3 regions of the Lysinibacillus sp. NPDC094403 genome follow, and region 1 is predicted to be linked to each of the others. Evidence: riboswitches for the same ligand, from Rfam matches in the RefSeq annotation. Region 1 holds a riboswitch; each other region holds the start of a gene.
What was found. Region 1 has a riboswitch for S-adenosylmethionine ahead of metA (homoserine O-acetyltransferase MetA). Riboswitches for the same ligand answer to the same signal wherever they lie in the genome.

Region 2: it holds a riboswitch for S-adenosylmethionine, as region 1 does, so the genes downstream of both, metK (methionine adenosyltransferase) here and metA (homoserine O-acetyltransferase MetA) in region 1, are expected to answer to the same signal.
Region 3: it holds a riboswitch for S-adenosylmethionine, as region 1 does, so the genes downstream of both, ACQKMV_RS21500 (Na+/H+ antiporter NhaC family protein) here and metA (homoserine O-acetyltransferase MetA) in region 1, are expected to answer to the same signal.

The regions. Positions count from the first base shown of each region.
Region 1 covers NZ_JBNNTL010000002.1:307,325-318,341, forward strand. The annotation lists gene ACQKMV_RS05775 (hypothetical protein) at 62-397, shown strand; gene ACQKMV_RS05780 (hypothetical protein) at 547-1,071, shown strand; SAM riboswitch class I at 1,377-1,487, shown strand; gene metA (homoserine O-acetyltransferase MetA) at 1,640-2,575, shown strand; gene ACQKMV_RS05790 (endospore germination permease) at 2,656-4,866, opposite strand; partial or broken gene ACQKMV_RS05795 (spore germination protein) at 5,067-5,635, opposite strand; gene ACQKMV_RS05800 (hypothetical protein) at 5,663-5,980, opposite strand; gene ACQKMV_RS05805 (GerAB/ArcD/ProY family transporter) at 6,169-7,737, opposite strand; gene ACQKMV_RS05810 (hypothetical protein) at 7,777-8,010, opposite strand; gene ACQKMV_RS05815 (Ger(x)C family spore germination protein) at 8,014-9,213, opposite strand; gene ACQKMV_RS05820 (spore germination protein) at 9,228-10,775, opposite strand; gene ACQKMV_RS05825 (HesB/YadR/YfhF family protein) at 10,904-11,017, opposite strand, start outside.
Region 2 covers NZ_JBNNTL010000015.1:71,680-82,696, reverse strand. The annotation lists gene ACQKMV_RS18730 (transposase) at 1-276, shown strand, start outside; gene ACQKMV_RS18725 (NUDIX domain-containing protein) at 784-1,251, shown strand; gene ACQKMV_RS18720 (alpha/beta hydrolase family protein) at 1,235-2,011, shown strand; gene ACQKMV_RS18715 (alpha/beta hydrolase) at 2,193-3,149, opposite strand; gene pckA (phosphoenolpyruvate carboxykinase (ATP)) at 3,720-5,306, opposite strand; SAM riboswitch class I at 5,883-6,000, shown strand; gene metK (methionine adenosyltransferase) at 6,480-7,676, shown strand; gene ACQKMV_RS18700 (gamma carbonic anhydrase family protein) at 7,838-8,359, opposite strand; gene ACQKMV_RS18695 (alpha/beta hydrolase) at 8,496-9,302, shown strand; gene ACQKMV_RS18690 (alanine/glycine:cation symporter family protein) at 9,429-10,931, shown strand.
Region 3 covers NZ_JBNNTL010000023.1:21,806-32,822, forward strand. The annotation lists gene crcB (fluoride efflux transporter CrcB) at 570-932, shown strand; gene ACQKMV_RS21480 (fluoride efflux transporter FluC) at 929-1,258, shown strand; gene ACQKMV_RS21485 (hypothetical protein) at 1,289-1,636, shown strand; gene ACQKMV_RS21490 (hypothetical protein) at 2,828-3,355, shown strand; gene ACQKMV_RS21495 (hypothetical protein) at 3,375-3,761, shown strand; SAM riboswitch class I at 4,144-4,252, shown strand; gene ACQKMV_RS21500 (Na+/H+ antiporter NhaC family protein) at 4,362-5,645, shown strand; gene ACQKMV_RS21505 (peptide-methionine (S)-S-oxide reductase) at 6,051-6,521, opposite strand; gene ACQKMV_RS21510 (hypothetical protein) at 6,768-7,106, opposite strand; gene ACQKMV_RS21515 (MFS transporter) at 7,284-8,483, opposite strand; gene ACQKMV_RS21520 (DUF2812 domain-containing protein) at 8,935-9,480, opposite strand; gene ACQKMV_RS21525 (PadR family transcriptional regulator) at 9,470-9,796, opposite strand; gene ACQKMV_RS21530 (antibiotic biosynthesis monooxygenase family protein) at 9,969-10,277, opposite strand; gene ACQKMV_RS21535 (ArsR/SmtB family transcription factor) at 10,369-11,017, shown strand, end outside.

The DNA.
Region 1 (11,017 bases):
GTTACATTAGGTAATTATGGTAAAATGAACCTATTATATGTGTATTCGGGGTGACTTATAAATGGTGGTAATTTCTACAATAGTAATAATAGTATTATTGATAGTATTTGGTTGTATAGGACTTGCTAATTTATCTGATAAAAATAAAAAACAAAACAACGAACAGAATTTAGAACTAAATAAAGATGATGATACTAGTGATGATAAAGGATATTTTTTAGGTTGGTGGAAAGTAGCGTTAGTTGCTCTGTTACTATTGTTTTTAATTAATGCTTGTGTAAAAAATATAGATGTTGAGCCAAATATTCCTAATGATTGGAATTATGATGGAAAAGTAGATGAAAAAGACACAGAAACATTTATTAAATGGAAAATTAATCAAGAGGAAAAAGAATGATTGTGATAAAATACTATCGTAAGTAATATTTAGGAGGGGAATTTCCCTCTTTTTTTATTTGCAATTTCACACGCCCATAAAGAAAGATATTTCGTGTTATATCCAACTATGGTAATATATAACTACAATAGATAATATGGGGTGTAATTATGAGATTTAATAAATTATGGATATTTACGATACTGTGTTCTGTCTTATTGCTATCAGCGTGTGGTAAAGAAGAGAAAACTGTAGAAGAATATAAACCTACTCAAGAAGAGATAGCTTCTGGTCAACAATATGCTACTGTATATAAAGAACCTGATCCAAATGAAAAATTTAAGGATAGATATATGCTTGACTTAACTGGTAAAGATGTTCAATATGATTTAGCAAATAATTTAAGCAAAGATTTCTTCTTAAGTGGAACTGCTGAAATATGTGATTATTATAATTATGGATATACTAACGAAAAGTCTTATTTTTGTGTACAATTAACACCTTTTGATGGAGATTCTTCTGATTCGTGGTATCTGTATTTCGATAGAGAGGAATTCCAAAAGATATACAAAGTATTATTAATTGATGAATTCTATATAAGAGTATCTGCGTATATCCCTAAAAATAACTATATTCAAGGACAAGGCAATATGGCAGTAGTAAGAAGAGCAGAACTTATGGAAGAGAAGTACTGACTATAGAGGGATGATTTCCCTCTTTTTTTATTTGTAAATGCTATACACTTCTTTTTTTCAGAAGTATGAGTTATAATAAAAATTACATAGATTTCATAAGAAGTGGAATAAACTAATAGGTAAATGTATTACTCCCAAAATTAAAGCAATTAAGAATCACATTTAATATTTCATAGTGTAAACATGGTTTGCGTCAAGAATAGTGTTCATCAATTCATAGTAGAACATGCATGATTAATAACAAAATATTCTATGTATTATTGATATTCTTAATTGTTCATGATACAATTCTTTTTAATTAAATAATCTTATCAAGAGAAGTTGAGGGATTTGGCCCGATGACGCTTCAGCAACCTCTAACGAAAGTTAGAAAGGTGCTAATTCCAGCAAAGGATTTGTCCTTTGAGAGATAAGAGTGAACGTGGTAAAAATCCCCCTCATTCTATCTCATAGGAATGAGGGGGATTTTTTAATTTTAAGACTTATGAGCTTGGCGCAGGGCCTGTGCGTTGAAACTAAGGCACTAAGTGATTTTAACAGAGAGAAATAAAAGAGAGGGGAATGCAAGATGCCAATTAATATTCCGAAAAACTTACCAGCTGGAGAACATTTACGGGAGGAAAAAATCTTCGTAATGGAAGAGGACAGAGCAAAAACTCAACAAATTCGTCCGTTAAATATATTAATTTTAAATTTGATGCCTGAAAAAGAAAAAACAGAGCTACAATTACTTCGTTTATTAGGTAATACACCGTTACAAGTTAATATTACATTTTTAAATACAGCTACGCATGAATCGAAAAATGTCAGTAAATCACATTTGCAATTATTTTACACGACCTTCAATCAAATACGTCATCGCCGCTATGATGGCATGATTATTACAGGTGCACCAGTAGAAAAAATGGCGTTCGAAGACGTGAACTACTGGCAGGAAATTTCAGAAATTATGGATTGGTCTAAGCAAAACGTAACATCGGTTTTACATATATGTTGGGGTGCACAGGCAGCGTTATACCATCATTACGGCATCGGGAAAATTGAGCTTTCTGCTAAATGCTCGGGTGTATATTCTCATGTTATTACTGATTTAACAGTGGATTTAGTACGTGGCTTTAGTGATTTATTTACAGCCCCACATTCACGTTACACATCTGTATCAATCGACGAAGTACGCAACCATCCTGATTTACGATTACTATCTTATTCAGAAGATGCTGGTGTTTTCATTGTGCAATCTAAGGACAATAAAAACATTATGATTACCGGCCATCTTGAATATGATGCGACAACTTTAGCAGATGAATATAGTCGTGACGTTGCGAAAGGATTAGATATTGAAGTACCAGTGAATTACTTCCCACATGATAATCCAGCAAATGAACCGATTAATTCGTGGCGTGCCCATACACATTTATTATTCTCGAATTGGTTGAACTACTATGTTTACCAAGAAACACCATATGAATGGGATTTCGTTGATGAGATTGAATATCATATTTAATGTTATTCAATAGCAATTGTAAAGGAAAAATGATGACCTTGAACATTTCAGGGTCATCATTTTTTAACTCCATTATGCTGTTAATTTTCTGGGGAATTTTTATTTTTATCACTGTTTGGAATATTGCCGGTATCGCCATCATTCTGTGTAGCATTTTCACTATTACTGCTTGCACTTTGAGAAGCATTTTCGTTATTGCTGATACTTTCACTTTGTGAGGTATTTTCTTTATTGCTACTACTTGCACTCTGTGAGGCATTTTCGCTATTATTGCTGCTTATATTCTGTGAAGCATTTTGGTTATTGTTACTACTTGAACATTGTGAGGCATTTTCGCTATTATTGCTGCTTGCATTCTGTGAAGCATTTTGGTTATTGTTACTACTTGCACATTGTGAAGCATTTTCGTTATTATTGCTGCTTGTATTCTGTGAAGCATTTTGGTTATTACTATTACTTGCATTCTGTGAAGCATTTTGGTTATTACTATTACTTGCATTCTGTGAAGCATTTTGGTTATTATTGCTGCTTGTATTCTGTGAAGCATTTTGGTTATTATTGCTGCTTGTATTCTGTGAAGCATTTTGGTTATTATTGGTGCTTGCACTTAGTGAAGCATTTTCGTTATTACTGCTACTTGCACTTTGTGTAGAATTTTCGTTATTGTTACTACTTGCACATTGCGAGGCATTTTCGCTATTATTGCTGCTTGCATTCTGTGAAGCATTTTGGTTATTACTATTACTTGCATTCTGAGAAGCATTTTCGATATTACTGTTGCTTGCATTCTGTGAAGAATTTTCATTATTACTGTTACTTGCACATTGTGAAGCATTTTCGTTATTACCGTTGCTTGTACTCTGCGAAGCATTTTCGTTATTTCCATTACTAGCACTTTGCGAGGCATTTTCGCAATTACCGTTACTTCCACTTTGTGAAGCATTTGCGTTATTACCGTTGCTTGCACTCTGCGAAGCATTTTCGTTATTACCATTACTATCACTTTGCGAGGCATTTTCGCAATTGCTGCTTGCATTCTGAGAAGCATTTTCGCTATTACTGTTACTTGCATTCTGAGAAGCATTTTGGTTATTACTACTACTAGCGCTTTGTGAAGCATTTTCACTATTACCGTTGTTTGCATTCTGTGAAGCATTTTCGTTATTACTACTACTTACACACTGTGAAGCATTTCCTTGATTCCCATTGATTTTGCGAATCTTCGCGACAAGTAATAAAACTAATGGTAATAAAATCATGAAAACGAAGGAATACATAGGCCAAGTTTCTCTATTGTAAATATCTGAATGAATGATATTAGGATGAACAATTTGTGAAAGTCCAAGGATAATCATGCCAAGTGGAAAAATGAGCGGTCGATGATTTTTAATTTTGAATAGTTCTCGAATACCGATAACCGCAGCGTAAAAATACATAAAAGTTCTAATATAAATTGATATAATCCACATGGCTGCCATTATAACTTCAATACGCTGCAAAAAATTCCCGATTGAAATTCTTTGAGCTAATGAATAGCTTGGAAATGTCCTAGAAGCTGTATTTGCCGGACCCAGGACAAGGATACACAGTGTAATGATTGTAATTAAGACAATCCCTCCAAAAATTGTGCCAATATAAAAACCCTTTTGTGCAGATTTTTGGACGTTAACTGCGGAAGGAAAAATCGTTAATAATACGGCAAGCGGGAATGAAAAAAGACTTATAAATCGAATCATACCAAAGAATAATGATTTTTTTGATGTTTCCATTATTGGCTGTAAATTTTCAATATGGATGGATGGTGAAATACAAGCTACAAATAAAATAAAAATTAAAATAAATATTGGACATAGTATTTCTGCAGAACGGGCAAAAACTTCAATTCCTAGATATGCAGCATAAATAATGATAATACTGAAGAGAAAAGCAAAGGCCATCGTAGGTGTTTCAGGCATAACTGATGTTTTCATGAAAATTCCAATGATGTATAATAATTCACCAGCAGAAAGTAAGCAAATAATAATAAAGCCAATCGCAGTAAATTTTCCAAAAAAACGACCTAATATCTTTTCATTAGCCGCTACAAAAGTAAGGGTAGGTGTTCTATTTCCAAAAGCAATGAAAAGCTTTATTACGGGGAAACTTAAAACGACACCAATGATCGCTGAAATCCATGCATCTTGCTTTGCTTCACTTGTTAAACTTGCAGGGATAATTAAAATGGTTGTACCAATGGAAAAGAGAAGGGTAATGATCATAAATTGTCTTGAACTAATTATTTCTTTTTCCATATGAACGATACCCCTTCTTTCTATACATAAAGTTGCCTTATTATTTTGTCAGGGAGACAATTAAATCTTTAATTGGTGAAAAAATAAAGGTAATCAAGTCAAGAGGGCTCGGAATTTTGATTCTTATAATGCAACGCCGATCAATAAAAAAATCGAAAAAAACAATCGTTTTTGTTTCTATGTTTTTCAAAATTTTGGAATCATTCGTTTGATTCCTTTTTTTGAATTATGATCCTGACAGTATTTTTTTGACTTATTAAGCGTAGTCGAGTCAATAAAGCTCTACGAGGGAACAACACTAGTGCGTCTTTTTGATCCTTTAGAATTAATGGGCCGAATGGACTTATATATGGAACACCAAAAATTCGTAAGCTGCATAAGTGTAGAACGATGATCATATGGCCAAACATTAAACCTAACAATCCAAGTATTGAAGTTAAAATCATTACTCTACGGCAGCTTGTCCGTTACTAATGTTCCAACGATGGATACGGCTGGTCCAATGGTTCCTGGCATTCGAAGACCTGCTTCTTTTAACATCTCGAAGACTAACTCCATGATGAGCGCCTCGACTATGGCAGGGAAGGGGACTCCTTCTCGTTGAGATGCAACACTAACCAGCATAGGAGTTGGTAGTATTTCTTGATGAAATATGGTGATAGCTACGTAAAGAGATGGTGCCACCAAAGCTAGGTTAATTCCAAAAAAAACCAAAAGGCTCAGCAGATTGTAAAAAGGATATAAATAGTGCCGGTACAACTAGGACAAACATCTAATAAAATGACCGTATCACCATTCAAAAATTAACATCGCCGACTGTTAAATAAGAATCTCTTAAATAGCGAATAATCTTAACTGTTTCTGTCTCATGACTTGCCTCAATAGCAAGCATTAGTTTATCAATCACAGATTCAGAAATGCTTATCTTATCGGTTAAGCCATCTACATAGTTGATCGCGAAAGCATATATTTCAGCTTTTCCAACGGTAATTTCTCGTATGAAAAGCTCATTGCTATTCCCGAGTGTGTTTTTAATTATCTTCAAATTTTGAGAAAGCGAACTATACAGTTGGTCGTTGTTTTGGGAGGTATCAGCAATTTTAGAAATAGACATGCTCATTCCTCCTCAAGATTTACATAACTATAGAATGTACAACTTTGAGAGAAGATAAACCAAGGTTGGAATTGAATTCATATAACTTCTTCCGGACGCATTATGCTGAGGCATGCATAATTGATTAATTTTCAAGAGCAAATGTATAGAAAAAATGATGACCATGAAATGATCAGGTTCATCATTTTTTATGCCACTATGCTGTTAATTTTCTGGAGAATCTTTATTTTTATCACTGTTTGGAGTATTGCCGGTATCGCTATCATTCTTGTAGTATTGCTTGAAGCGTTATCACTTTTGTTCGGTGAAGGATTATCGCTATTGCTGCTACTATCACTTTGAGTAGAATTAACGTTATTACTGCTACTTTCACCTTGTGTAGCGTTTCCGGCAATGTTGCTCCTTTCATTTTGAGTAGAATTGTTTTCGTTATTACTATTACTTTCATTTTCTATAGTATTACTGCTAGTGCTACTACTATCACTTTGAGTAGAATTAACGTTATTACTACTACTTTCACTTTGTGTAGCATTTCCACCATTGCTACTACTATTACTCTGTGAAGAATTAACGTTATTATTGCTACTTGCACCTTGTGTATCATTTCCGTTATTACTACCACTTTCATTCTGTGTATTACAATTACTATTAGTATTATTTCCTTGATTACCGTTAATTTTGCGAATCTTCGCGACAAGTAGTAAGACTAGTGGTAATAAAATCGCGAAAATGAATGAAAAAATTGGAAAGATATCTCTGTCGTATATACTCATATGAATGATACTAGGATGAACAATTTGTGAAAGTCCAAGGATAATCATTCCGAGTGGAAAAATGAGCGGTCGATGATTGTTAATTTTACATATTTGTGAGAAGCCGATGACCGCAGCGTAAAAATACATAAAAGTTTTTATATAAATTGATATTATCCACATTGTTGCCATAATAACTTCAATACGCTGCAAAAAATTCCCGATTGAAATTCTTTGAGCTAATGAATAGCTGGGAAATGTCCTAGAAGCAGTATTTGCCGGACCTAGGACAAGGATAGACAGTGTGATGATAGCAATTAAGACAATCCCACCAAGAATATTGCCAACGTAAAAACCTTTTTGTGCTGATTGATGGACATTAACAACAGAAGGGAAAATCATTAATAGTATGACAAGCGGGAATGAGAAAAGACTCATAAATCGAATAATACTAAAGAATAATGATTTTGCTGGAGCTTCCATTATGGGCTGTAAATTTTCAATATGGATGGATGGTGAAATACAAACTACAAAAAGAACAAAAATTAAAATAAACATAGGGAATAGAATTTCTGCAGAACGGGCAAAAACTTCAATTCCTAGAAATGCTGCATAAGTAATGATAATACAGAATAGAAAAGCAAAGGCCCTCGTTGGTGTTTCTGGCATAACTTCTGTTCTCATGAAAATGCCAATGATAAATAATAAATCACTTGCAGATAGTAAGGATAGAAAAATAAAGCCAATCGAAGTAAATTTTCCGAAAAAACGACCTAATATCTTTTCATTAGCCTCTACAAATGTAAGGGTAGGTGTCCGTTTTCCTAAAGTAACTAGAAGCTTTACTAAGGGTGAACTTAAAACGACACCAATGATCGCTGCAATCCATGCATCTTGTTTTGATTCACTTGTTATACTAGCAGGGATAATTAAAATGGCTGTCCCTATTGAAAAGAGAAGGGTAATGATCATAAATTGTTTTGAACTAATTATTTCTTTTTCCATATGAACGATACCCCTTATCTCTTAACATTAAGTTCCTTATTATTTTGTCAGGGAGACAATTAAATCTTTAATTGGTGAAAAAATAAAGGTAACCAAGTCTAGAGGGCTCGGAATTTTTAGCCTTAATGAGACGCCAATATTTAATGCAGTGCCGATTAATAAAAAAATCGAAAAAATAACGATCGTTTTCGTTTCTTTATTTTTTTTTAATTTTGGAATGAAGGCAACGGCAATCACAGCAGAAATTATTAGTATGAATATCGTCATAATCATGGCTTATTCTCCCTTCGTCTTACTAACTAATGAGTTTTCCATCGTTCCTACTCCTTGTGTGTTGACATGTACTTCAACTTTCACTGGTAGTTCTTGAAATATGGTTAGCCAGTCTTTTTTAATTTTTTTCCACTCTTTAGGATTTGTACGATGAAGTACTTCACCAAAACCAAAAATATCAACTCGGTAATTTTGCTGAACTGAACGGATTGTTTCTTCGATTTGTTTTTCAATAAGTTCTTCTGTTTTTTTATTTATGACGTGAATCGATTTTTCTTTCGTAAGGTCTATTTTACATTGAACTTCTCCGACATTTTGGTCAACATCTATAGAAACATTGATTTTGGGAGCTCCATTTTCAAATTTACCTTTTATTTTCGTCTTTGAGTGCGTAATCTCTGTTGCTAACGTATCTCCTTTAGGGCAAGCAAGAATTTCAATTGTACTTTGTAATTTGTCCCTTAAAAAACTTAGGCTTCTACTCTCATCTTCCGTTAAAATCCCAAGGAGTTTACCTTTTTTAAAAACAGCTAAGCCCTTATACTTCAATAGCACAGGAGATTTCGATCGTTTAACATTCGTTTGCTCCATTCCAACTTTTTTATTCCCTTCTATTTCAATGGCAGAAATGACTACACTTGTCGTTTTATTATTTATAGTATTGATTAATTCATCAATTTTAATGGATTCAGTTGTACCCCAAGTTTTCTCTGACGTTTTAAGAGAATTTAGTAATTTATTAGCTGGTACTTTTTCGATAGGTGTTAATACATTTAATACTTCATCGGCAGTCGCTTCATGGGCAACGATGACATCGAAATCATTTCTGAATTCATGATCTCTTGAAATCAAATCTAACGATTCGTTAATTCCTTCTTCTGCCAATTTGTTGCCGAGCACAACTATTTGAAGATGAGAAAAATAAAGTTTTCGAGCTGTTACTGTTGTCATTTTTCTAATTGCCTCAAAGATCGTTGCACCTTTTGAATGATAGGTAATAGCTGGTGATCGTCCTGAAGAAGGCTGTCTTGAGGAAATTTCACCAGGATCCACAACTTGAACAGTTATTTCATATTCATTATCAACTTTATCTATTCCTAATGCCGCGACAATCGCTAATTCATTGAGTTCACGCTTACTCCAGCAACCACTTAAAAGTAAAGTAAGAATCATTAGTAAACATATTGCCTTAAATTTTGACATGGTTCATTCCTCGTTTACACATTCGTTTGATTCCTTTTTTTCGTATTGAAATATTTATGACCCCTGACAGTATTTTTTTTACTAATTAAGCGTGGTCGAGTCAATAAAGCTCTACGAGGGAACAACACTAGTGCGTCTTTTTGATCCTTTAGAATTAATGGGCCGAATGGACTTAAATATGGAACACCAAAAGTTCGTAAGCTGCATAAGTGTAGAACGATGATCATAAGGCCAAACATTAAACCAAACAATCCAAGTATTGAAGCTAAAATCATTAATGGGAAACGAAGAGCACGAACTGTATTAGATAAGCCGTAAGAAGGGAACAGGAAGCTACAAATGGCTGTTAATGCCACAATAATAACCATTACGGCTGATACAATTCCAGCCTCTACGGCAGCTTGACCGATAACTAATGTTCCAACGATGGATACGGCTGGTCCAATGGTTCTTGGCATTCGAAGACCTGCTTCTCTTAACACCTCAAAGGCTAACTCCATGATGAATGCCTCGACTATGGCAGGGAAGGGGACTCCTTCTCGTTGAGATGCAACACTTATCAGCATAGGAGTTGGTAGCATTTCTTGATGGAAGGTGGTGATAGCTACATATAGCGATGGTGCCACCAAAGCTAGGCTTATTCCCAAAAACCTCAATAGGCGTACAAGAGAACTAATCATCCAATGTTGATAATAATCTTCAGCTGATTGTAAAAAGGATGTAAAGAGAGCTGGTACAACTAGGACAAACGGTGAACCGTCGACTAGAATTGCAATTTTTCCGTCTAATAGTTCACCAGCAATAACATCAGGCCGTTCAGAATTATAAACGGTAGGGAAAATCGTGAATTTAGAATCTTGAATAAAATCTTCGATGTAGCCACTTTCTAAAATACCATCAATATTAATACGATCTAATCGAGCAAGAACCTCTGCTACTATTTTGTCGTTCGCAATGTCATTTAAATACATAACAGCAACATCCGTTTTCGTTACTTCACCGATAATACGGGACTTGATCCAGAGATTCGGACTTTTAATTTTTCGGCGGATCAGAGCCGTGTTCGTACGTAATGTTTCCGTAAAGGATTCCCTTGGACCTCTAATGACCGACTCTGTTGATGGCTCCATAACGGCTCTATCTTTTGCACCTTTTGTGTTTGTCACGATACCGGTTGAAGATTCATCTAATAAAATGACCGTATCACCATTCAAAATAGAGTTGTACAGAACTGAAAAGTTGAAAATATCATTAACATCGCCGGCTGTTAAACAAGAATCTCTTAAATATCGAATAATCTTTTCTGTATCTGTATCTTGATTTGCTTCAATATCTAGCATTAGTTTATCAATCACAGTATCTGATATGGTTACTTTATCGGATAAGCCATCTATATAGATAATCGCTAACTCATATTTTTCAGCATTTCCAATGGTAATTTCTCTTATGATTAGGTCATTACTATTCCCCAGAGTGTTTTTAAGTATCTTCAAATTTTGAGAAAGTGAACTATACAGTTGGTCATTGTTTTGGGAGGTATCCGTAATTTTAGAAATAGACATTTTTCTTTCCTCCTCAAGATGTGCATAACTATAGAATGTACAATTTTGAGAGAAGATAAACTAAGATTGAAATTGAAGTCATATAAAAAAGCAGTGTTCCCTTCGTATAAACGAAAGGAAACACTGCTTTATTTTTTATACTCGTATATTAATTCGTCATTTGTAGCATCCACATCTACATTTAAATTGTGATCATTGAAAAACCATAAATCTTTTTCATCAATATAGTAGGTAACATCGTC
Region 2 (11,017 bases), on a different contig from region 1:
TATTATACAAATCCATATGCAGGACCGTGGAACTTTGAACTCAATATAGATCGACAAGCATTAGATGTCTTTGAAAAGATTTTTCAGCAAATGCAGATGTTAGAAATTTCGAATGCATGGCGTGCGCAATTGCCATATATACAATATCATCTTGATAGAGAAAATGATGAAATTGATTTGCGATTAAAAAAAATCTATGCACTTGTTCATGAGTATGGGGATGATGATACGAAGGCATTTGTAGAACAGCTTCCTTACTTCAACAAACGTGTATAAAAATAGAGGGTCACTGAAAAAAACTTTCAGTGACCCTTTTTTTATTGAAGAAACGATAATGTTAATGAAAGCTAATTTTGAAAACTACTAAGGGTTCCAATGCCTACAAAAGTTAATTTCCTATTTTCCAATTCACTAATTTGGCAAACTGAACAGCTATGATTTTGATGGATTAACCATTGTTATAAAAGATGAGCTCATCCAAGTAGAGAAGTTTCAAAATTTGTTGCGCTGTAGTTGCTTACAATTGAATAAATATAGTATTGAATGCGGTATCGCTCCCTGTTAAAATCCTCGATCGCACCGATTAATGGTCCTAATGACAATATATTTACACTTCAGGAGTTGAATATTAGTGATTTTATTTGTTGATTGTAGCTATATGATTACACTATAGTGAAATAAAAGATCATCACAAATGCTGAAGAATGCCAATATATTTTAGTAATTGATTCGACTCATTGCATGAAATAAGACTTTAACAATATAAATAAGGGGTTGAAGAGCATGTTCTCATTTACAGATTTAAATGGTTTACAAGTGGATTTAAGTTTTATAAGAGGCGAATTGGACATTGAGCCTAAGCATGTACTTGTTTTATTAAAGCATGAAAATAAGTGGTTATGTACGATTCATAAACGTCGTGGTGTAGAGGTCCCAGGTGGCAAGCAAGAACCTGGAGAAACATTAGAGCAGGCAGCAGTTAGGGAAGTATTTGAGGAGACTGGTGTTCATGTGAAAAATCTTAAATGGTTTGCAGAATACGCCGTTCATGATGACATCTTATTTTGTAAAACGGTCTTTACCGCACAGTTTGTAGGTCAAGAGGACATAGAATTTGATTTAGAAACGTCAGGCATGCTTTGGTTAACAGATGAAGAATTTGCTCAGCATCCTAACTTGAGTTTTCATATGAGGGATGAGGGTATGAAGAAAATGCTGGAGGAGTTGAAACATCGTGACAAACAATGGTGATATCGTAAAAAAGCGTGCCTATCCTTCGCCGAATCCAGCTATACGTTTAACCGAAATTACTTATATGTCACAGGGACTACGTGTGAAGGGATTATTAGCGGAGCCTAAAGCAGAAGGTACATATGATGGCTTTTTATATTTACGGGGAGGCATGCAAAGCATTGGCATGGTTAGACCTTCGCGTGTCGCACAGTTTGCAGCTCAAGGCTTTATCGTTTTCGCCCCGTATTACCGTGGCAATCGAGGTGGAGAAGGACGAGATGAGTTTGCTGGAGCGGATCGTTATGACGCTGTATACGCTGTAGACGTGCTAAAACAGTTTTGTAATGATAATATTCATGTCTTTGGTTTTTCACGTGGTGGTATTATGGCACTTTGGACGGCGATATTACGTAGAGATATCACCTCTGTTGTAACATGGGCAGGAGTATCTGATGCAACAGCTACATATTGGGAGCGGTCAGATATGCGCCGTATGATGAAGCGTGTTATAGGAGGGACGCCTAATCGTGTACCAGAGGCTTATGATGCTCGAACACCACTATTTGAGGTAGAGCACATTACAGCTCCAATACTTATTATTCATGGCTATCTTGATGAAAATGTAGATATTGAACATGCAAGACAGTTAGAATTTTATTTAAAGGATGCCAATAAAACATATGAGACATGGTATGATCACCGCTACGCTCATCAGTATCCACCGGCCAAAAATAGAGAGACAGTACATGCACTTTGCGAATGGATGAAACGACAATAAGGTATTCAAGCTGTCTTTCCATTCAACGATTCTAATGTAGAAACTCTTTGGAATCAAAAAGATATTAACGCGGGGTAGACCTCAGAATTGCTCGGGTCAGTGGGAAAACTGCTCGGGTAGGACAAAGAACCGCTCAGGTGCTTTGGGTAGACACCTGAGCGGTAGCAAAAATTAAGGATATTTACTCTATATATTTTGCTAAAAAGTTATTAATAGTTTCCCAATAAGTATCTCCAGCAACACTTTCAGCATTACCATGCCCAGCACCTTCAACTATCAATTTCTCCTTCGGTACATTGGCAGCCTCATATACTTCATTAAGCATATCAGAGGGAACAAATGTATCATTACTTCCATGAATGAATAGCATCGGCGTTTTTGATTTTGCTACTTGCTCGACAGTATTAGCTTCACCAAGCGTAAAGTCAGCTCTTAACTTCGTAACAATTGAAGAGAATTGCATAATAGGAAATTCAGGTAAATTAAAGAGTGCTTTCAATTGATAGGAGAATTCATCCCAAACTGAGGAATAACCACAATCCTCAATAATAGCCTTAACATTGTCAGGTAGATCTTCTCCTGAGGCCATCATCACTGTAGCACCACCCATGGAAACACCATACAAAACAATTTCAGCGTTTTTATCAGAACTGATAATATTATTAATCCAAGAGACTACATCAAGTCGATCATGCCAGCCCATACCAATATAGTCACCGTCACTTTTTCCGTGAGCCCTTGCATCAGGTACGAGAACGTTGTAGCCTGTATCATAAAAATGCTTAGCGTACTTTGTCATTTGTGAGCCATCAGATGAATATCCGTGGAAAACAATTGCCCATTTATTTGTTTCGTTTGTATTTTTAAGCGTATAAGCATGTAATTTCAAATTATCGAAAGACTGTATATAAGAATCCTCATAATTCTCTTTAAACCACTTCTCACTCTCTTCTTTTTCTTTAGCATCCTTAGGACTAACAGCAATAGAATTGTGCGGAGCATTAAAGACTTCTGATTTATCAGTATTAGGATTTAATGCGAAGTTATAAAAATAATTCCCTGCAAAAAATCCAGCCCCAACAAACAATACTAATAGAAGACTGACAATGGTAATAATCACTTTGTACTTTCTTTTCATATGTATCCCCCTAAAACTACTATTATGAATTATACACAAAGTTAACAATATGAAAAGTGGACTTTTCAAAATAAGGGGATATAAAAAAGGGAACGACTTGAATCGTTCCCTTTGAATGTTGTCGAAATGCTAATAATTTAGTGTGGCTCTTCGGCAAAAATGAGAGATTGATTTCCGCTCCGACTGGGCGCTTTGCCGCTGACGCTTCGCTTTCGCGCAGAGCAGAGCTTCCTGGGGGCGTCCGATGAGCCGCTTCACTCGCGTTGCTCGCTCCAGGGTCTCATCTGTGACGCTGTGATCCCCAAGGAGTCGCCCAGTCTCCGCTCCAATCAATCCTTTCACTCGGCATGTATCTTCTGGCATGCTACTCTAATTAATAGTGATAAAACGGTACTGTTTTGTGTGCGAAATCGAAGAGTTAGCAAAACACAAAGCAGAAGAAGTGGCTAGATACATAGGATAGCGAGTAGTCTAGAATGGAAATCACCCTCATTTAAAGAGCTATATATTTACAAAAATTTTCTTTTTCAATACAAAAAAGGGAACGACTATTAAATCGTTCCCTTTGCTTTATTTTAATGGACCGCCAAGTTTAGTGATGGCTTCAGAAACATTTGAGAATTTCTCGAAGTTTTTGTTGAATAAGCCAGCAAGTTCAGCAGCTTTAGCATCATAAGCAGCTTTGTCTGTCCATGCATCACGAGGGTTAAGCACTTCTGTTGGTACACCTTCAATAGAAGTTGGAATGTTTAAACCGAATACTGAATCTTGAATTGTTTCAACATCAGCTAATTTTCCATCAATTGCAGCACGTACCATTGTACGAGTGTAAGAAAGTTTCATACGGCTACCAGTACCATATTCGCCACCAGTCCAACCAGTGTTCACTAAGTATACTTGTGCACCATGCTCGTCAATTTTTTGACCTAACATTTCAGCATAAACTGTTGCTGGAAGTGGAAGGAATGGAGAACCGAAGCAAGTTGAGAATACTGGTTCTGGCTCTGTTACTCCACGTTCTGTACCAGCAAGTTTAGATGTGAAACCGCTTAGGAAGTGGTACATTGCTTGCTCTTTTGTTAATTTACTGATTGGAGGTAATACACCAAATGCATCAGCCGTTAAGAAGATGATTGTTTTTGGGTGACCTGCAACAGATGGATCAACAATATTTTCAATGTATTGAATTGGATAAGCGACACGTGTATTTTCTGTTAATGAACCATCGTCATAGTCACAAACTCGAGTTTCTGGATCAACTGCTACGTTTTCTAGAACAGAACCGAAGCGGATTGCGTTGTAGATTTCTGGTTCTTTTTCAGCAGAAAGGTTAATTGTTTTTGCATAACAACCGCCCTCAATGTTGAATACACCGTTATCAGACCAACCGTGTTCATCGTCACCGATAAGCTTACGGTCAGGATCAGCTGATAAAGTAGTTTTACCAGTACCAGATAAACCGAAGAATAATGCAACATCACCAGCTTCACCAACGTTTGCTGAGCAGTGCATTGAAAGGATGCCTTGTTGTGGTAATAAGTAGTTCATAATACCGAAAATAGATTTTTTGATTTCACCAGCGTATTCAGTACCACCGATTAGGATAATTTTCTTTTCAAGTGATACAATGATGAATGTTTCAGAAGCAGTGCCATCAACAGCAGGGTCTGCTTTAAAGTTAGGAGCTGAGATAACTGTGAAGTCAGCAACATGAGAAGCTAATTCTTCTTTAGTTGGACGGATAAATAATTGATGAGCGAAAAGATTGTGCCAAGCATATTCATTGATTACTTGGATGCTTAATTGTGAATCTTTGTCAGCACCAGCAAAGCCTTTGAATACGAATAATTCGTCACGTTCTTTTAAATATTTTACTACTTTTACATATAAGTTATCGAACACTTCAGAAGAAATTGGTTGGTTAACTTTTCCCCAGTCAATTTTGTCCTTTGTGCTTTCTTCTTCTACCGTATATTTATCTTTAGGTGAACGACCAGTGTATTTGCCAGTTTCTGCACGAACTGCGCCATCTACTGTTAACATAGCTTCACCACGAGATGTAGCTTTTTCAGCTAATTGTGGTACTGAAAGTTGAACATTAATGTTACCGCCGCTTAATAATTCCTTCAGTTCGTTTGCAATTTCTACTGAATTCATCGATTAAATACCATCCTTTTTTATAGTATTCCCTAGAGTCTGAGGGAGATTTTCTTAATTTCAAAAATAGTATAACACAATTGCTTAAATAATCTATACTAATTCAGAAATTATTTTTGCGATTTTATTACTTTTCAAGAAAACGACAAAAAGTAAATTGATTCGTTTTGATAATGCTTTTTACCCTATTTATTATTAAGTGATTTTACAATCACTTTCGACACAGCAAAATTGCTTTTAGAAGCCTTTGGATAACATGAGGTTCGCACAGGATGTGAAGTTTAGCTAGTTTTATTATCAATTGGAGCTTGTCGCCTACTGAAAAGGGGCTACAATCATATTCATCCACCACATGTACTGATGGTCTTCCGGAGCTGACGCTTTGCTTTCGCTACAAAATGTGCTGTAAAGGGTCACACATATGTTAACACATGATGTGAGGTGGAGAATAGGGATTATTTTGTTTCAATTTACAGCATAATCCAAATTAGTTTCTCCCATACTTACTTAATAAGATACATTAAAAATATTTGACAACGTTCGACCTTTTACGTATTATGAGATATTGAACGGATACTCTTATCCCGAGCTGGTGGAGGGTCAGGCCCTGTGAAACCCGGCAACCTGCATGAACTATTTCACGACATGCGCTGGTGCCAACCTGATGCAAGGGACACCCCTTGAACGATAAGAGTGAAAGGTTACGAAGTCATTATTCCTTTCCTCATGTTAAGTAAGCGTGAGAAAAGGATTTTTTTATTGTCAAAAACGAATGCAAAGGTATATATAGTCCTTTCCTTATTAAAATGACGGATCTTTCGAAATCCTCGTGTTAAAAGCAGAGCTGTTTATTAGTACAAACGTAGCGACAGCAACAAATGTTTTTTCTGTGCGAAAGCGTAGTGCAAACGTAGCGACAGCAACAAATGTTTTTTTCTGTGCGAAAGCGTAGTGCAAACGTAGCGACAGCAACAAATGTTTTTTTCTGTGCGAAAGCGTAGTGCGAACGTAGCGACAGCAACAAATGTTTTTTCTGTGCGAAAGCGTAGTGCGAACGTAGCGACAGCAACAACGGCTTGAGAGTTCAATCCTTAGGAGCGGACTTGAACATGGGTAATGAGTACCGTATTAATTCGCAAATATTATTTGTTAAAGTAATAGGAGGAAAATCAAATGACAAACCGTCGACTATTTACATCAGAGAGTGTAACAGAAGGACATCCAGACAAAATTTGTGATCAAATCTCGGATGCCATTTTAGATGCTATTTTAGCAGAAGATCCAAACGCACGTGTAGCGTGTGAAACAACAGTAACAACAGGCTTAGTATTAGTAGCAGGAGAAATTACTACTTCTACATATGTAGATATTAAAGGTATCGTTCGTGATACTGTAGCAGAAATCGGTTATACACGCGGAAAATATGGCTTTGATGCTGAAAACCTAGCTGTACTTGTTGCTATTGGCGAGCAATCACCAGATATTGCTCAAGGTGTTGACCAAGCATTAGAGGCGCGTGAAGGCTCTATGACTGACGCAGATATTGAAGCAATTGGCGCAGGTGACCAAGGCTTAATGTTCGGCTATGCATGTAACGAAACGCCAGAGCTTATGCCATTACCAATTAGTTTAGCGCATAAATTGGCTCGTCGTTTAACGGAAGTGCGTAAATCTGGCGAACTAGCATATTTACGTCCGGACGGAAAAACGCAAGTAACGATTGAATATGATGAAAACAATGTACCAGTACGCGTTGATACAATTGTAATTTCAACACAGCATGATGAAGAAGCTACACTTGAACAAATTCAAGCAGACTTAAAAGAATTCGTTATTGCCCCAGTAGTTCCAAGTGAATTACTAGATGCCAATACTAAATATTTCATCAACCCAACTGGCCGATTTGTAATTGGTGGTCCAAAAGGGGATGCTGGTCTAACTGGACGTAAAATCATCGTTGATACATACGGTGGGTATGCGCGTCATGGTGGAGGTGCTTTCTCTGGTAAAGACGCAACTAAGGTGGACCGTTCAGCGGCATATGCAGCACGCTATGTAGCAAAAAATATTGTAGCAGCTGGCTTAGCAGATCGAGCTGAAGTACAACTAGCTTATGCGATTGGTGTTGCTCAACCTGTATCCATTGCTGTCGATACATTTGGGACAGGAAAAGTGAAGGAAAGTGAAATTGTAAAATGGGTACGCGAGCTGTTTGATCTACGCCCAGCAGGGATTATTAAAATGCTTAACCTTCGTCGCCCTATTTATAAGCAAACTGCAGCATATGGTCACTTCGGTCGTACAGACTTAAATGTACCTTGGGAACAAACAGACAAAGCTGACGCATTAAAAGAAAAAGCAGGTTTATAAACTATCTAGCTAAAGTAATAAAGTAGCTGAAAAAATATTTTAAAATATTATTACAGAAAGGGGCTCAACATTCTAATAGCCCCTTTCACTTTTTTTATCGAAAAAAAGCTCCTAATATGTATGGCTCGGTTGTCCAAGCAAACGTGGAGCTGTTGATATAGCTATTTATTTTCTGTTTGAAGAGATTTATAGTATTGCCCTTTTTCTACATATTCACGTATGATGCGTTCCATATCTTCTATATCTTCATCATTTAATTTTCTTACAACCTTTGCGGGACGACCTAATGCTAAGCTATTTGGAGGAATGACTTTGCCTGGAGGTACAAGACTACCGGCCCCAATGAATGCACCCTCTCCAATCTCCGCTCCGTCTAATACTATAGAGCCCATACCTATTAAGGCTTTTTTACGAATCGTACAGCTATGTAAAGTTACTTGATGTCCGACTGTTACTTCATCTTCAATAATAAGTGGATATTTAGGGCTTTGATGTAAGCAACAGAGGTCTTGAATACTAACTCTTTTTCCGATAATTGTAGGTGATACATCTCCTCGAATAACTGTATTAAACCAAATTGTAGTTTCAGCACCTATTGTAACGTCACCAGTAACGGTTGCATAATCGGCAATAAAAACAGATGGATCGATATTGGGTGTTTTACCTTTAAATGGATAGATCATGAGGATCGCCTCTTTTCTTTCTATGATGTAATATTATCGTATCAAATACGCAACTTGATGGAAATATAAAATTAAAATGTGCTAGATATTCCGATATAATCATTGTGTAATTATTTTTTTAGGAGGACTATGTGAAATGTGGAAATGGGAAGCTGATGGACAAGCAAAGGCTGTGGTTGCTATTCTTCATGGTGCATATGAAAATCACCGATGGTATGCATGGCTTATAGAAAAACTTAGATTGGAAGGCTTCCACATAGTCATGGGTGATTTACCTAATCATGGAGTAAATGTAGGGTTTTCTCGTGTTCACGATGAAGATTTTAAAGAATACAACAAATATACAAGGCATTTAATCGAGAATGCTTTTTCGTATAATTTACCTGTCTTTTTAATAGGACATGGGCTTGGTGCGACACTATTACTACATACCATGCAAAAACGAAAATATGAATGTGCAGGGATTATCTTAACTTCACCTTGGCTTCATTTAAAACTATTACCAGGTAAACTATCAAATGCTTTAACTAGTTTAAGTGCCCTGACTGCAAATGTGAAGCTGACCCATGAAATTACATTAGAATCAATAACGCGCAGTTTAGAAGGTAGAGATGAGATGAAGGATGAGGTTCCTTTTTCGTCAGTCGTTTCAGTGAAATGGTATCGAGAACTACAGCAAATGATGCGCAATTTAGTGTTATTACCTAAGGCTGAATTCCCTAATATGCCTATGTTAGTTATGACAGCTGAAAAAGATAATATTACTGAAACTAAACAAACACGAAACTGGCTACATCAGATGGAATTTACAGAGTTTCAATTCAAAGAATGGGCAAACTGTTATCATAATTTATTCCATGAAGTAGAACGTGATGAGATTTTTGTTTATATACGTGATTTTATTAATAATGCTCTTCGAAGAATTGGCTATATAATTGAATAGTGAATTACCTCTCTAATTAACTAGAAAATTACTAACTTATTGTTACTTGAATATAATGTTGTAATTTTCTGAAAAGTGTAATACTATAATGTCTTAAGTTACATTTTTTCAAATTGGAGGGGTTAAATGGAAACAATTGTTGGGAAAATTAATGAGATTTTATGGGGACCGTGGTTTATTTATGGCATTTTGTTAATTGGGCTCTTTTTTTCAATCATTACACGGTTCCTACAAGTAAGACACATTAAAGATATGTTTGTTTTAATGTTTAAAGGCGAAAAATCGGATAAGGGGATTTCATCTTTCCAAGCGATGTCTATCGCATTATCTGGTCGAGTAGGTACAGGTAATATAGCCGGTACAGCTACAGCAATCGGGATGGGGGGACCTGGTGCTGTATTTTGGATGTGGGCAATCGCCTTTATCGGTGCGGCAACTGCTTACGTTGAGTCGACGTTGGCTCAAATTTATAAAGAAGAAAAAGATACAGAATATCGTGGTGGGCCAGCTTTTTACATAGAAAAAGGAATGGGGCAAAAGTGGTTTGCAGTTATTTTTGCTGTTGCCGCATTGGCTGCCATGTTAATTTTGATGCCGGGTGTTCAATCGAATGCAATTGCGACAGCGGTTGAAAACGCTTTCGATGTTAAGACTTGGATTACAGGACTTATTATTGTTGTATTATTAGGCACTATTATTATCGGTGGTGTTAAATGGATTGCCAATGCTGCACAGATCATTGTACCGTTTATGGCATTAGCATATATTCTTATGGCCGTCATCATTATTGCAATGAATATTAAAGAAGTACCAGCTGTATTTTCATTAATTTTTTCTAGCGCATTTGGTGCACAAGAAATCTTTGGTGGTATTATTGGCTCCGCTATTGCATGGGGGGTTAAACGCGGTATTTATTCAAATGAAGCAGGTCAAGGGACAGGTGCGCATCCGGCAGCGGCTGCAGAAGTATCACACCCTGCTAAACAAGGTATCGTACAAGCAGCTTCTGTATATATTGATACTTTATTAATCTGTACAGCTACAGCATTTATGATTTTATTTACTGGTATGTATAATGTACACGATGAAAAAGCGGGCGCTGATTCATTTGTTTATGTTGGCGATTTCAATAAAGGTGGATTAACTGGGGAAGAACAAATCACATTTGCGAAAAGTATTAAAGAAGGCGCAGCATACACACAATATGCAGTTGACTCTTCACTACCAGGTTTTGGTGGACCATTCGTAGCGATTGCATTATTCTTCTTTGCTTTTACAACGATTATGGCATACTACTACATTGCCGAAACAAATGTGGCTTATTTATTCTCAGGAGCTACAGAAAAAGTCGTCATTTGGCTAGCTAAATTTGCAATTTTAATTTCTGCATTTTACGGTACTATTCGTACATCCGACCTTGCTTGGGCAATGGGGGATGTTGGACTTGGCTTAATGGTTTGGATTAACGTTATAGCAATTTTAATTATTATGAAGCCTGCTATAGTCGCATTAAAGGATTATGAGAAACAGAAAAAAGAAGGAAAAGATCCTGTTTTTGATCCTCGTAAACTAGGAATTAAAGGTGCAGATTTCTGGGTAGACTATAATGAGAAACGTAAAAATAAATAGATGATAGAGAGAAAGCTATCTAATAGATTTAACATTCTATTAGATAGTTTTTTTGTTTGCTATAAAAAAGACTTAACACCAAAAGT
Region 3 (11,017 bases), on a different contig from region 1:
AATATGCCAATGCCACAAACTCCGTCCTTAGCAAGTTGAATATAAGAGACACTAACACTAAGCTGAAACGTCGTTTACTGTTTTGAATTTTACGGTGTGCTTTCTAAGCTCCCAGCCCTATAACAATAATAATAATTATTTAGTAATTTATTATTTAGTAATTAATTATTAATTAGTAGTGACGGTTTTTCCGCTAGCGGGTTTTCCCCTCATGGATTTTCCGTCAACGGATTAACCGTTATCGGATTTTCAGTCAACGGTGTAATTAGTGTTTGAATCCTAATAATTATGCCTCCTTGTTAATTATATACATATTAAGAGATGATATAGGGACATTAACTACGACGTATTTTGGCAGAAATTATAAGAATCTTAATCGACGATATTATAAAATAATATTCAAGAAGTCAAAATAAACTATAGAACGAAAACATTTGAACCAAAGTTGGTAAAACAGTATAAGCTATAATGTTTGGGCTCACTTTGATATTTTTGAACTGAAACATATCTAAAATAATTATCACGTGATACACTTTTCCATATAGACATTTTAATAAGGAGTCTTTACGTTGAAATCATTTTTAGCTGTTGGGATTGGCGGATTTTTGGGTGCCATCTGTCGATATATCCTCGGTTTAGCACTTTCGAATAACGGTGGTTTTCCATTTGCGACACTTTGCATAAACTTAATCGGTTGCTTTTGTTTAGCATGGCTATTTACTACGTTTACAAAGCGTACGCCTGTTATTTTAGGAATTGGGACTGGCTTTTTTGGAGCCTTTACGACCTTTTCGACTTTTTCTTTAGAAACGCTATTACTTTTGCAGGATAGTAAGTGGCTACAAGCTGTTCTTTATATTTTAATGAGTGTTTTTGGCGGTTTAGCTTGTGCATGGCTAGGATTTAAGCTAGCAAAGGGGCGCATCGTATGATAGTTATTGGTATCGGTGGATTTTTGGGTGCACTAACGAGATTTTATCTAGGAAAATTGATTGTCCATACATACCCATGGGCAACATTTTTGATCAATATAACGGGTTCTTTTGCTCTTGGCTTTCTATTTGCATTACATCCAAGTGATTGGATTTGGCATTTTATAGGGCTTGGTTTTTTAGGAGCTTATACGACTTTTTCAACATTCGGTTTTGAATGTTTGACGCTTTTGGAGCAGAAAAAATGGAGACAAGTAATTGTTTATATAAGCACTACAGTTTTATTTGGTTTACTTTTTGCTGCACTTGGCTTTTTCCTTGTGTAGCAGCATTTTTAAGAAGCTAGAGGTGATTTTTTGACACAGCCATCCATTGAACAATTACAAGCACTCGAAGCTGAAATTGAACAAACACTTTATACTTTAATCGACCTAGAACTAGAAGAAAACTTTCCAGAAATGAATACACGCTTTGCACAATTACTTGCAAAGGTACAGGCTGCACAGTTAATTGATTATAAGCTTGATGTCCTCGTTGATCCTCAAGCATTTGCAACAGAAACTTGTATTCTACTGCAAAGTTTAATAGAGGCAAAGAATAGACCACATAAAAGGCAACGACTTCTAACACACCGTATGATTCTAAAAATATGGCTGCGTAAAAATCAACGCTTTATGACGGAATTTTTACCACAAATGTTTTAGGCGCCTTTCTCAAGGGCGTCTCTTTTTAAAGTTGCAATTGCTGCAACACTTCCTTTATTTCCCCCTTCAATTGATCAATTATACCAAGCAAAAATTTAAGAATAATTAATGATGCCATCTATCAGGTACAGGGAGAAATTTATTTTACCAAAGAGCGCGATCTTCTGAAAAAAAGATTAGCAAAACTGACTTTAGATTATTGAAGAGAGCATCTATCGAAATACACCTTGGTATTTCAATCCATAACCTTTTGTATGCAACTAATCATTATTTAACCTCCTTCTTCTTCTACTTGTTATAGCGATGCTGATGAAGTTACGGCTAACTCTACATTCACACACATGAGTAATAATTACTTGCTCCATTTTTTCATTAAATATTTCTGCTTTGTAGCTATTCTCAAAGTGAACCACCCTCTATTAACTCAACTAACAACCTGTCCGTTCTGCAATACTTCAAGATCTATTCCTCAGCGATTGTCACACACATCGATACTTACCGTGTTAGAAATCAAAGTTTTGATTTTCTGACTTTTATCAATTTTTGTTCAATTTATGCCAAAACTTGATTTTAAAACTTTTATAGACTGGTAGCACAAGGTTCTCTATAGGACTTTATAAGGACTTTAATACCTCTATTTAGATGTAGAAATCTAGTTTTTACTAGGCTTCTTTTCTTTCTTATAAGGATTATCTGTGATTTCAAACTCCAAGAAGAGTGTTTTTTCTGAATTTTATCAATTTTTGTTCAATTATCAACGAAAGTTGATTTTGAAACTTTTGTAGCTAATGGTATGGTACTAACAAAATCAAAAAGGAGGGAGCATAATTATGAAAACATCTGAAGAAACCAACTAAGCATATTTATTCAATGCTTAGACAATATGGGAGGATTAGTATCATAAACATCTTATAAAATTGTTACTGCTTTTCTATTGAGTAATAGATTTATAGCATTAGTATAACTGCATTGTTACGTTGGTTGTTGGTCACTCTCATTTGTCATGAAATTTGATTGTGAAATCTATTTATATTAATTCAATTTGATTTACCACATCACTTTAGGTTCATAGGTTATTTGTATAAATATAATGCAATCTAACATGAAAACCTATGTTTTGATTTCCGTATTTCACCAAAACGAATATTATATAAACTATTTAAAAATAACCAAAGAAAAGGATGGTATTTTATGTTCAAGAAATCTATAGTAGCTTTATCTTCTGGAGTTCTAACTGCATCAGTCCTATTTCCATTTGGAGGAACAAACTATGCTAAGGCTAGTGAAATAGAAAATCCACCACAAGTTACTGAAAGTTTAGCAACGACATTAACGATAATTGAGTATGATTTCAGTAGTAATGTGTTACCATTAGATGGTACACAATTAAATGAAAATGAAAACGAAGATAAAAATGAAATTCAATCACGTGGTATTAAAAAGTGGATTACTACTCAGGCACTTAAAGGAACTGCTAAAGCTCTACGTAGTGGTGGTTCGGTTATTAATACTGTGGCTTCACAATTAACAAAGTCGGAAGCTAAAATATTCACTAAACATACAAATACAATCGCCAATGCATTAGAAGATTTAGTTAGACGCGGGGACGTAGTTGAAGATGCTATTATGGATACAGTGGCATCAGCATTAATGAATGTTGGTGTAAAATCATCGACTGCTAGAACTATCGCTAATATTTTTACATTCTTTGCATTTTAATTTAGGAGGTTAAGTAATAATGTCGTTATCATCAGAAGAAAGAATTTCACAACTTGAAAAAAGAGTAGAAAAACATTCTTTTCAAATTAGAATACTGCAAAAATTAGCAGCTAATTATGATATGTTTGGTGTGTTTGACCAAATATTAGCCTACGATTTAGGAGAAGACGAATTCAACGAACTTCAAAATTTGACTAGAATGTACGAGGAAAAACTTGATAATAACGAGGTTATCACTCTAGAGGAATTCACCTCCAAATTCACTAATATTATAGATAGAAGTGGATTGTTACAAAATAGATCTCAATCAGAGGTTAATACATTTATTAAACTTTGGTTGAATGGTCCTACTGGTGGCATAGGGTTCTCAAAAGGACTTTATGAGTACTTTAATACCTCTAATTAAATGCAGAAGTCTAGTTTTACTAGGCTTCTTAGCCATACTACAACTCTTTAAACTCCATTCCCCACCAATCGCACCACCTAAATATCTGACGCGTTAATTGTTCAAAACACTAATTTATTGTTCAAGTAGCTTCCTATTGTAATTAAGAAGATTCATATTTAGATATGCGTGGTCTTACCTCGAAAATCAAATTAAAAAATGACCCTCTCCATTCTCCACCAATACGCTCAAATCCCAATACCCATAATTTAACACTTTACTCTTTGGTCGCCTTAACGCTGACTTTTCCGAGAGTTTTTTATACTTTGTTTAAAAATATGTTGCAAATATTGAATTTTTATTTTATTCTAATACTATTGTGAAAAAAATATAATATTTTTGCTTCTTATCAAGAGAGATGGAGGGACTGGCCCGATGATATCTCGGCAGCGGAACTTAGTGATTTAAGTTACTGTGCCAAATCCAGCAAGCAATGGCTTGATAGATAAGAGGAGTGTTTTATAGATATAAGGCCTCTTCTTGTTGTTTCAAGATGAGGTCTTTTTTATGTAAAAAAATGGGCAAAGGTCGTGTCCCTTTTTAATTTTTGGAGGTAGAACAATGAAGAAAGAGAATCCATGGGCGCTGATCCCATTTGTTGTTTTTTTAATTTTATTTATTGGTTCAGGAGTTATTACAGGTGATTTTTATGCCTTTCCTGTCATTGTAGCCATCGCCATTTCGGGCGCTGTGGCTCTGGCGATGAATCGAAAAGAATCGTTTTCGCGAAAGGTTGATATTTTTTGCAAAGGCGCAGGAAATTTAAATGTCATGCTGATGGTTGTTATTTTTCTCTTGGCTGGGGCCTTTTCAGAGGTAGCAAAAGGTATGGGGGCAGTGGACTCCACTGTTAACTTTGCTTTGTCGGTCATTCCGGAAAACCTGCTTGTCGTAGGCTTGTTCATCATTGCCTGCTTTATCTCCCTATCAATGGGTACATCGGTAGGAACAATTGTTGCACTGGCGCCAATTGGAGTTGGGATAAGCGAGCATACAGAGTTTTCCATGGCTTTAGTAATGGCGGCGATTGTTGGCGGTTCGATGTTTGGCGATAATTTATCCTTTATTTCAGATACAACAATTACTGCCGTTCGTTCACAAGGCGCACAAATGAAGGATAAATTTAAGGTGAATTTTTGGATTGTGTTGCCGGCAGCTATTGTAACGAGCATTATTTTAGGGTTAATCACAATGGGTGAAACGACAGCACAAGTAGAGCATTTAAGCTATAGTTGGGTAAAAATTGTTCCCTATGTGTTAGTTATTATTTTTGCGTTAGTTGGAATGAATGTTTTCCTTGTTCTAGCATTTGGGATTGTTCTCGCCGGGGCTGTTGGTTTAGCAGATGGTAGCTATCATTTAATGAACCTTTTGCAAAAGATTGGCGAAGGAATGTCAGGCATGTATGAAATGGCATTTCTTGCGATATTAATAGCTGGAATGGTGGAGATTATTAAGTTTAACGGAGGAATTGACTTTCTGCTTCACCTTGCGACACGAAGAATAAAATCGAAAAAGGGTGCTGAATTTGGGATTGCTGGCCTTGTGGGCCTAACTAATTTATCTACAGCCAATAATACGATAGCTATTTTAATTGCTGGTCCACTTGCAAAAAATATTGCTGAACAGTATGAGATTGAGCCAAGAAAGTCCGCAAGTATATTAGATATTTTCTCTTGTACGATTCAAGGCCTTCTACCATACGGAGCCCAATTCCTAGCAGCCGCAAGCGTAGCTGGAATATCGCCAGTGAGCATGCTACAATACTCTTTCTATCCAATCCTTATAGGAATCTGCGGGAGCATCGCGATCCTCATCGGATACCCTGCAAAAAAGAAAGCCTGAATTTCACCACTATCAATTATACTTCGGCATAATTGCGTCTGGATAGGCTTTGTGCTTAGGCTAACATCCTATGCGAACTCCTTTCCGATTCAGTGATATCCGCCGTCATTTTACATTGAAATATTCCAATCGTTTTGAGAAAAATAATTAAAACGATTGGATTTTTTATTGGCTGTTTTCTTATAGATTGTTGCTGTTAATACACAAAGACCAAGTTGATTCTACGCATTTAGTAGATTAACTTGGTCTTTAGTAAATCCTTCTTTAGTTTAATAAGAACAGAGATGCTAATTAAACAATCGCGCCCGAACGTTGAAAATGATTAAACAGTTCTGTTCCCCTTATAATATGGTAAAGCATTTCTGAAAACTATAGATCCCATAAACCATCTTTTAATAATCTCCCCTACTTATACTTACTTAATATTTCTTCTGGAATATGACAATAATCATTTGGACATCTAGCTAACCTATCTTGATGTTCTTCTGCACTTCTTATATAGTTTGTAAGAGGTAATACTTCAACAACAATAAGGTCGTAATCATTTCTCTCACAAAGAAACGCCTTTGCCTCTTCTAAGTGTTCAGGATTTTCACTATATACTCCTGTTCTGTATTTCTCGCCAACATCCTGTCCTTGTTTATTCAAACTGTATGGGTCAATGATTTCAAATAAATACCCCATTAATTCCCTGATTGTTACAACTGTCGGATCAAATCCTGTTTTTACACATTCGGCATAACCATCATAATCACCCTCAAGTGTATGACTTGTTCCATTAGCTCTTCCTGCTTCTGTAAACTTAACCCCAGGTAAAGTTTTTATAAAAGCTTGTACTCCCCATAAACATCCACCTGCAAAATATACTACTTCCATATTGACTCTCCTCTTTGTTTTAAAAAATTCATTCCAAGTAAATTGGAGGAAAAAAATGTAATTACTAAGTCTACTACACATTAAAATAATGACAAATTTTATTATTCCACATTATGACCCGATTGTTGAACACAAATCAAACAATGCTCTTCAACTAACTTGCACCGTTAGTACAATAATAAAAAAGAGCTGTCTAAGCAGCTCAACGTTCTTCAAGTAAAGCACCCGTTTGCTCAAGAAGTAAAGTTATTTTTCTCCATATTTTCCACTTCTAATTGCTTTTCGATACTTTCCATCTTCCTCAATAGCTATTGCTTCATCCGTATTAATGCCTTTTATCGAATAATACTTAGTCCCCTTTTTGTACTTGTTTGAAAAGTTTCCAGGGTAAGTCCCTTCCTTGTCCGAATGTTTGGTAACTTGACCAATCTCTTCATTTATTTCATTTACATACTCTTCGCTAATTTCATAAATATATCCATCCCAAATAACAAATGATGAATTCCAGTCAGCACTTGAAGAACAGCCTGCAATAACCTGAATAGAAAATATAAATATACTGAAAATAGAATGTTTAACCTTCACAATTTCACCCCTTTAATTTCGATATTCAAGTCTCATTCTTGAACAAACCTGCTCCGTTAATTGAAATAGCAACAACCTTTAAGAAAACAGCCTTTTTATTTGAGGCTATTCATTTTACAGATGCTTATTTAGAAAAAATTTAAACTATCAGATATAGTCAATACTTAAAAATTACAATTACACTTTCTCGTTATTTAACTCGTAACGTCTATATTTGACCATAAATACAATTCCAAGAATTGGTCCAATCGCTAATATTGTAAAGACCCACTCCCAACCAATGATCCTCTGTATAATAGGGATTAGATTTATAGAAAATATAGTAAGGAGGAAGCCAATACACATTTGAAAAGTAAGGGCTGTACCTACATAATCAACTTCGGCTATTTCTGAAACTGCTGCAGAAAATTGGGCGGAATCAGATATAACAGACACCCCCCAAATCATGGAGATTATTAAGGTTAGCCAAATATACTGCCCGAAGGTAAAACCTATTACTATCGAACAGATAGCACTAATAAACATAGAAATAATCGTTAAATTGGCTCTTCCGATTTTATCTGAGATTAGTCCACCTACCACACAACCAATCCCTCCGGCAATTCCTATTGAAATAAAAGATGATAATGCAATAAACCAATGTGGAATTCCTGGTGAATAGGTTAAGAAACTAGCTGTCAAAAAAGCAGGTAGCCATGTCCACATCGCATACAATTCCCACATATGACCGAAATAACCGTAGTTCGCAAGCATTACTGGTTTATTCATAACTACTTTTTTTATTAATTTTAAAGAGAACGGCGATTTATTGGGTACAATCGGAGCATCTTCTAAAATATAAGTAACTATTATAGCCGATAATAAAGCCAATACTGAAGTACTAATTATCACGAGTTTCCAATTTAACGACGAGAAAAACATAACTACAAAATGTGGTAATGATGATCCTAATGTTAATGCTGCTATTAAGACTCCAATTGCAAACCCTCGTTTTTTGGGGAACCATTGCGATAAAATTTTCACAGCTATTGGATAGACACCTGCAAGAGTTACTCCAGTTAAAATTCTAAGTAGAATACCTAAAAAAGCGTAATTCACAAAAATTAGTAAGACATTTAATATTCCGCCTAGAAAAACTGAAATCGCAAAAATCTTTCGGGGATTAAAGCGGTCCGCAACCCCAAAATATGAACTAAACAATGATCCTAGGACAAAGCCAATAGGGATAGCAGCTGAAAGCCAAGATTCTGAATTGGAGCTAAGATTCCAAATTTCAATTAGTTCGGGTGCAATCACTGATGCACTAAACCACAAGCTTAAAGCACATAATTCTGCTAAACCAATCCAGACCAACGCTCTCCAAGAACCTTGAATCATAATACCCCCCAAAAATAAATCAATATAGTTTACAAATTAAAAATAATCTCCAGTGCGCTATATATAGTAACTGTTTCAATTAGTCATGAACCCACGCAATATGTTTTTTGGGAGAAGTATTATCCTTCCCTACAAACAAAATCATTCCTTCGAACAAATCTATTTAAAAATAAAAAGTGAAGCGCTAAAAAAGGTAGAATTGTTATTAAAACAAAAATATTATCAACCTCTTATGAATTAAATAATAACAAATATAGTATAAAATTCCCTTATAAATCTTATTATAGATAAAATAAAATTCGGACGCCCCTTGGAAAGCGCCAAGTCGGAACGGAAATCAATCCCCCCGTTTTGCCGAACACCCTTACTTTATTTAATTGCATATTTTCATTGACACATAATAATTTTCCACAACATGAAAAAACAGCTGATAAGCTTCAGCTGTTCGTTCTTATATATGCTTGGATTTTAATCGTAATTTTTTCCACATATGATAGTAAACCCCACCAGAAGTCATCACTGTTGGAACAGTAAAAACAAAGGAATATATATATCCTTGCTCTGCAATGTGTTGAATTGTCCCAGTGGTAAATGTCATAAATACCCACAAAACCATTGTTAAAACAAGAGTAATGGATGCTGCTAGGTTTAAAGGCTTTGCAAGACGCACTAATTTATCAATAGAAGACTCGGCGTCACTATAAATGGGTGTAGTTTCTGGTGCTGCCTTAAAAATATGCATATATGCACTAGAACAAACATGTGTCCAGCCACCGAAAGCAAATAACTCAAAATACTCCTCTTCTTCATCCTTCTGTAATTTACGATAATCAATACTAAAAATGACGTCTTCTGGTTCACCCTTCTCTAGCCCATAGCCAGCACATCGAAATCTTTTTAAATGCCAACCCTTTGCCGCCTTTTCGCTTAATTTTTTCATATCGCGTTCCTCAGAAAAAGCTAAACCATATGATGCCATATATCTCTTATTTCTCACTATTTTTGCCCCCCTGTAGTCCCTGCTCTGCCAACTGAATCATGACCTTTCTTCGTTCAATATCTTCGAGCAATACTTCTCGACCTTTATCCGTTAAGACATAGACCTTTCTACGAGAATCCGAATCATCGTGTAGCTGAATAAGCTGTTCAGCTAATAATTTTTTAATAATTGTATAAAGGGATGCTGGACCAACTACGAAAGTACCCTTTGTTGTCTCCTCTATTAAACTCATGACCGCATAGCCATGTCGAGGCTCCGTTAAGGCAGCCATAATATAAAAAACAGAATCTGTTAACTGCTCTAATGATTTCATTGTCTACACCTCCAATATATCACAAAACGATATATCATTAAATAATATATCATTTTGTGATATATAGAGCAACTGTATAAAAAATCCCCACCAAGCCGCTACTTAGAGAGGATAAATAAAAGCACGCTCTTTAATTTTCACTGAATTGGGCGATTCCAACGCCTCGATTTAATTACATTATAAAAGAATAATCTTTTATAACTTTACAAATTTCCACATTATATTGCATGTACCATTTTTCTTTTCCGAATTTCTGTGCGACCAGATGTTTTGAATTTTCTTTCCATGCCTGAATAGACTCAAGTGATTCCCAATAGGATACAGTAATGCCCTTCCCTTCAGCATTTCTAGCACTTTCTACACGAAGAAAACCAGGCTGCTTTTGTGCTAGTTCGTCCATCACTTCTGCCATCTTGGCATAGCCTTCTCCATCCTCGTCTGTTCTTTGTGATGTAAAAATTACGGCATAATATGTTTTCATAACTATTTACTCCCACCTTTTTATGTATTATTGTAAACGATAAATACTTTTACGAAAATCGAAATATGGAATGCAGAAAGGATTGTGACAAATGGATATTAATCCAAACATGGCTGAAATCGCTTCTCTTCTTGGAGAAACTTCAAGAGCTACAATGCTTGCTAGTATGATGGATGGTCGTTTTCATACTGCCAGTGAATTAGCTTATATGGCAGCCATTAAGCCCCAGACTGCTAGCTTTCATCTTGCAAAGTTAGTAGATGGTAAACTTGTTAAAGTAGAGAAACAAGGTCGTCATCGATATTTTCAATTAGCAGACGAAGAAATTGCTCATTTACTCGAATCCTTCTTAGCGATTTCTCCACCCCCTGAAGTACGTTCTTTAAAACAATCAAGCCAAATGAAATTATTACAGGGTGCAAGAACTTGCTATGACCATTTAGCTGGTAAACTAGGTGTTCAATTAACAGAATCATTGGTTAATGCTGGTTATTTACAACTAGAGGAAAAAGAATTTCTCATAACAGCTAAAGGAGCACAATTCTTTACAGATTTCGGTCTTGATTTAGATGATTTAAAAAGAAAGCGCCGATCATTTTCCCATGCATGTTTGGATTGGAGTGAACGACGTTATCATCTAGCTGGTGCTCTTGGTCAAGGGATACTTACACATTTATTCAGTTTGGGTTGGGTGACTCGTGTCCCGTCTATTCGTGCCATTAAAGTGACTGAACAAGGAA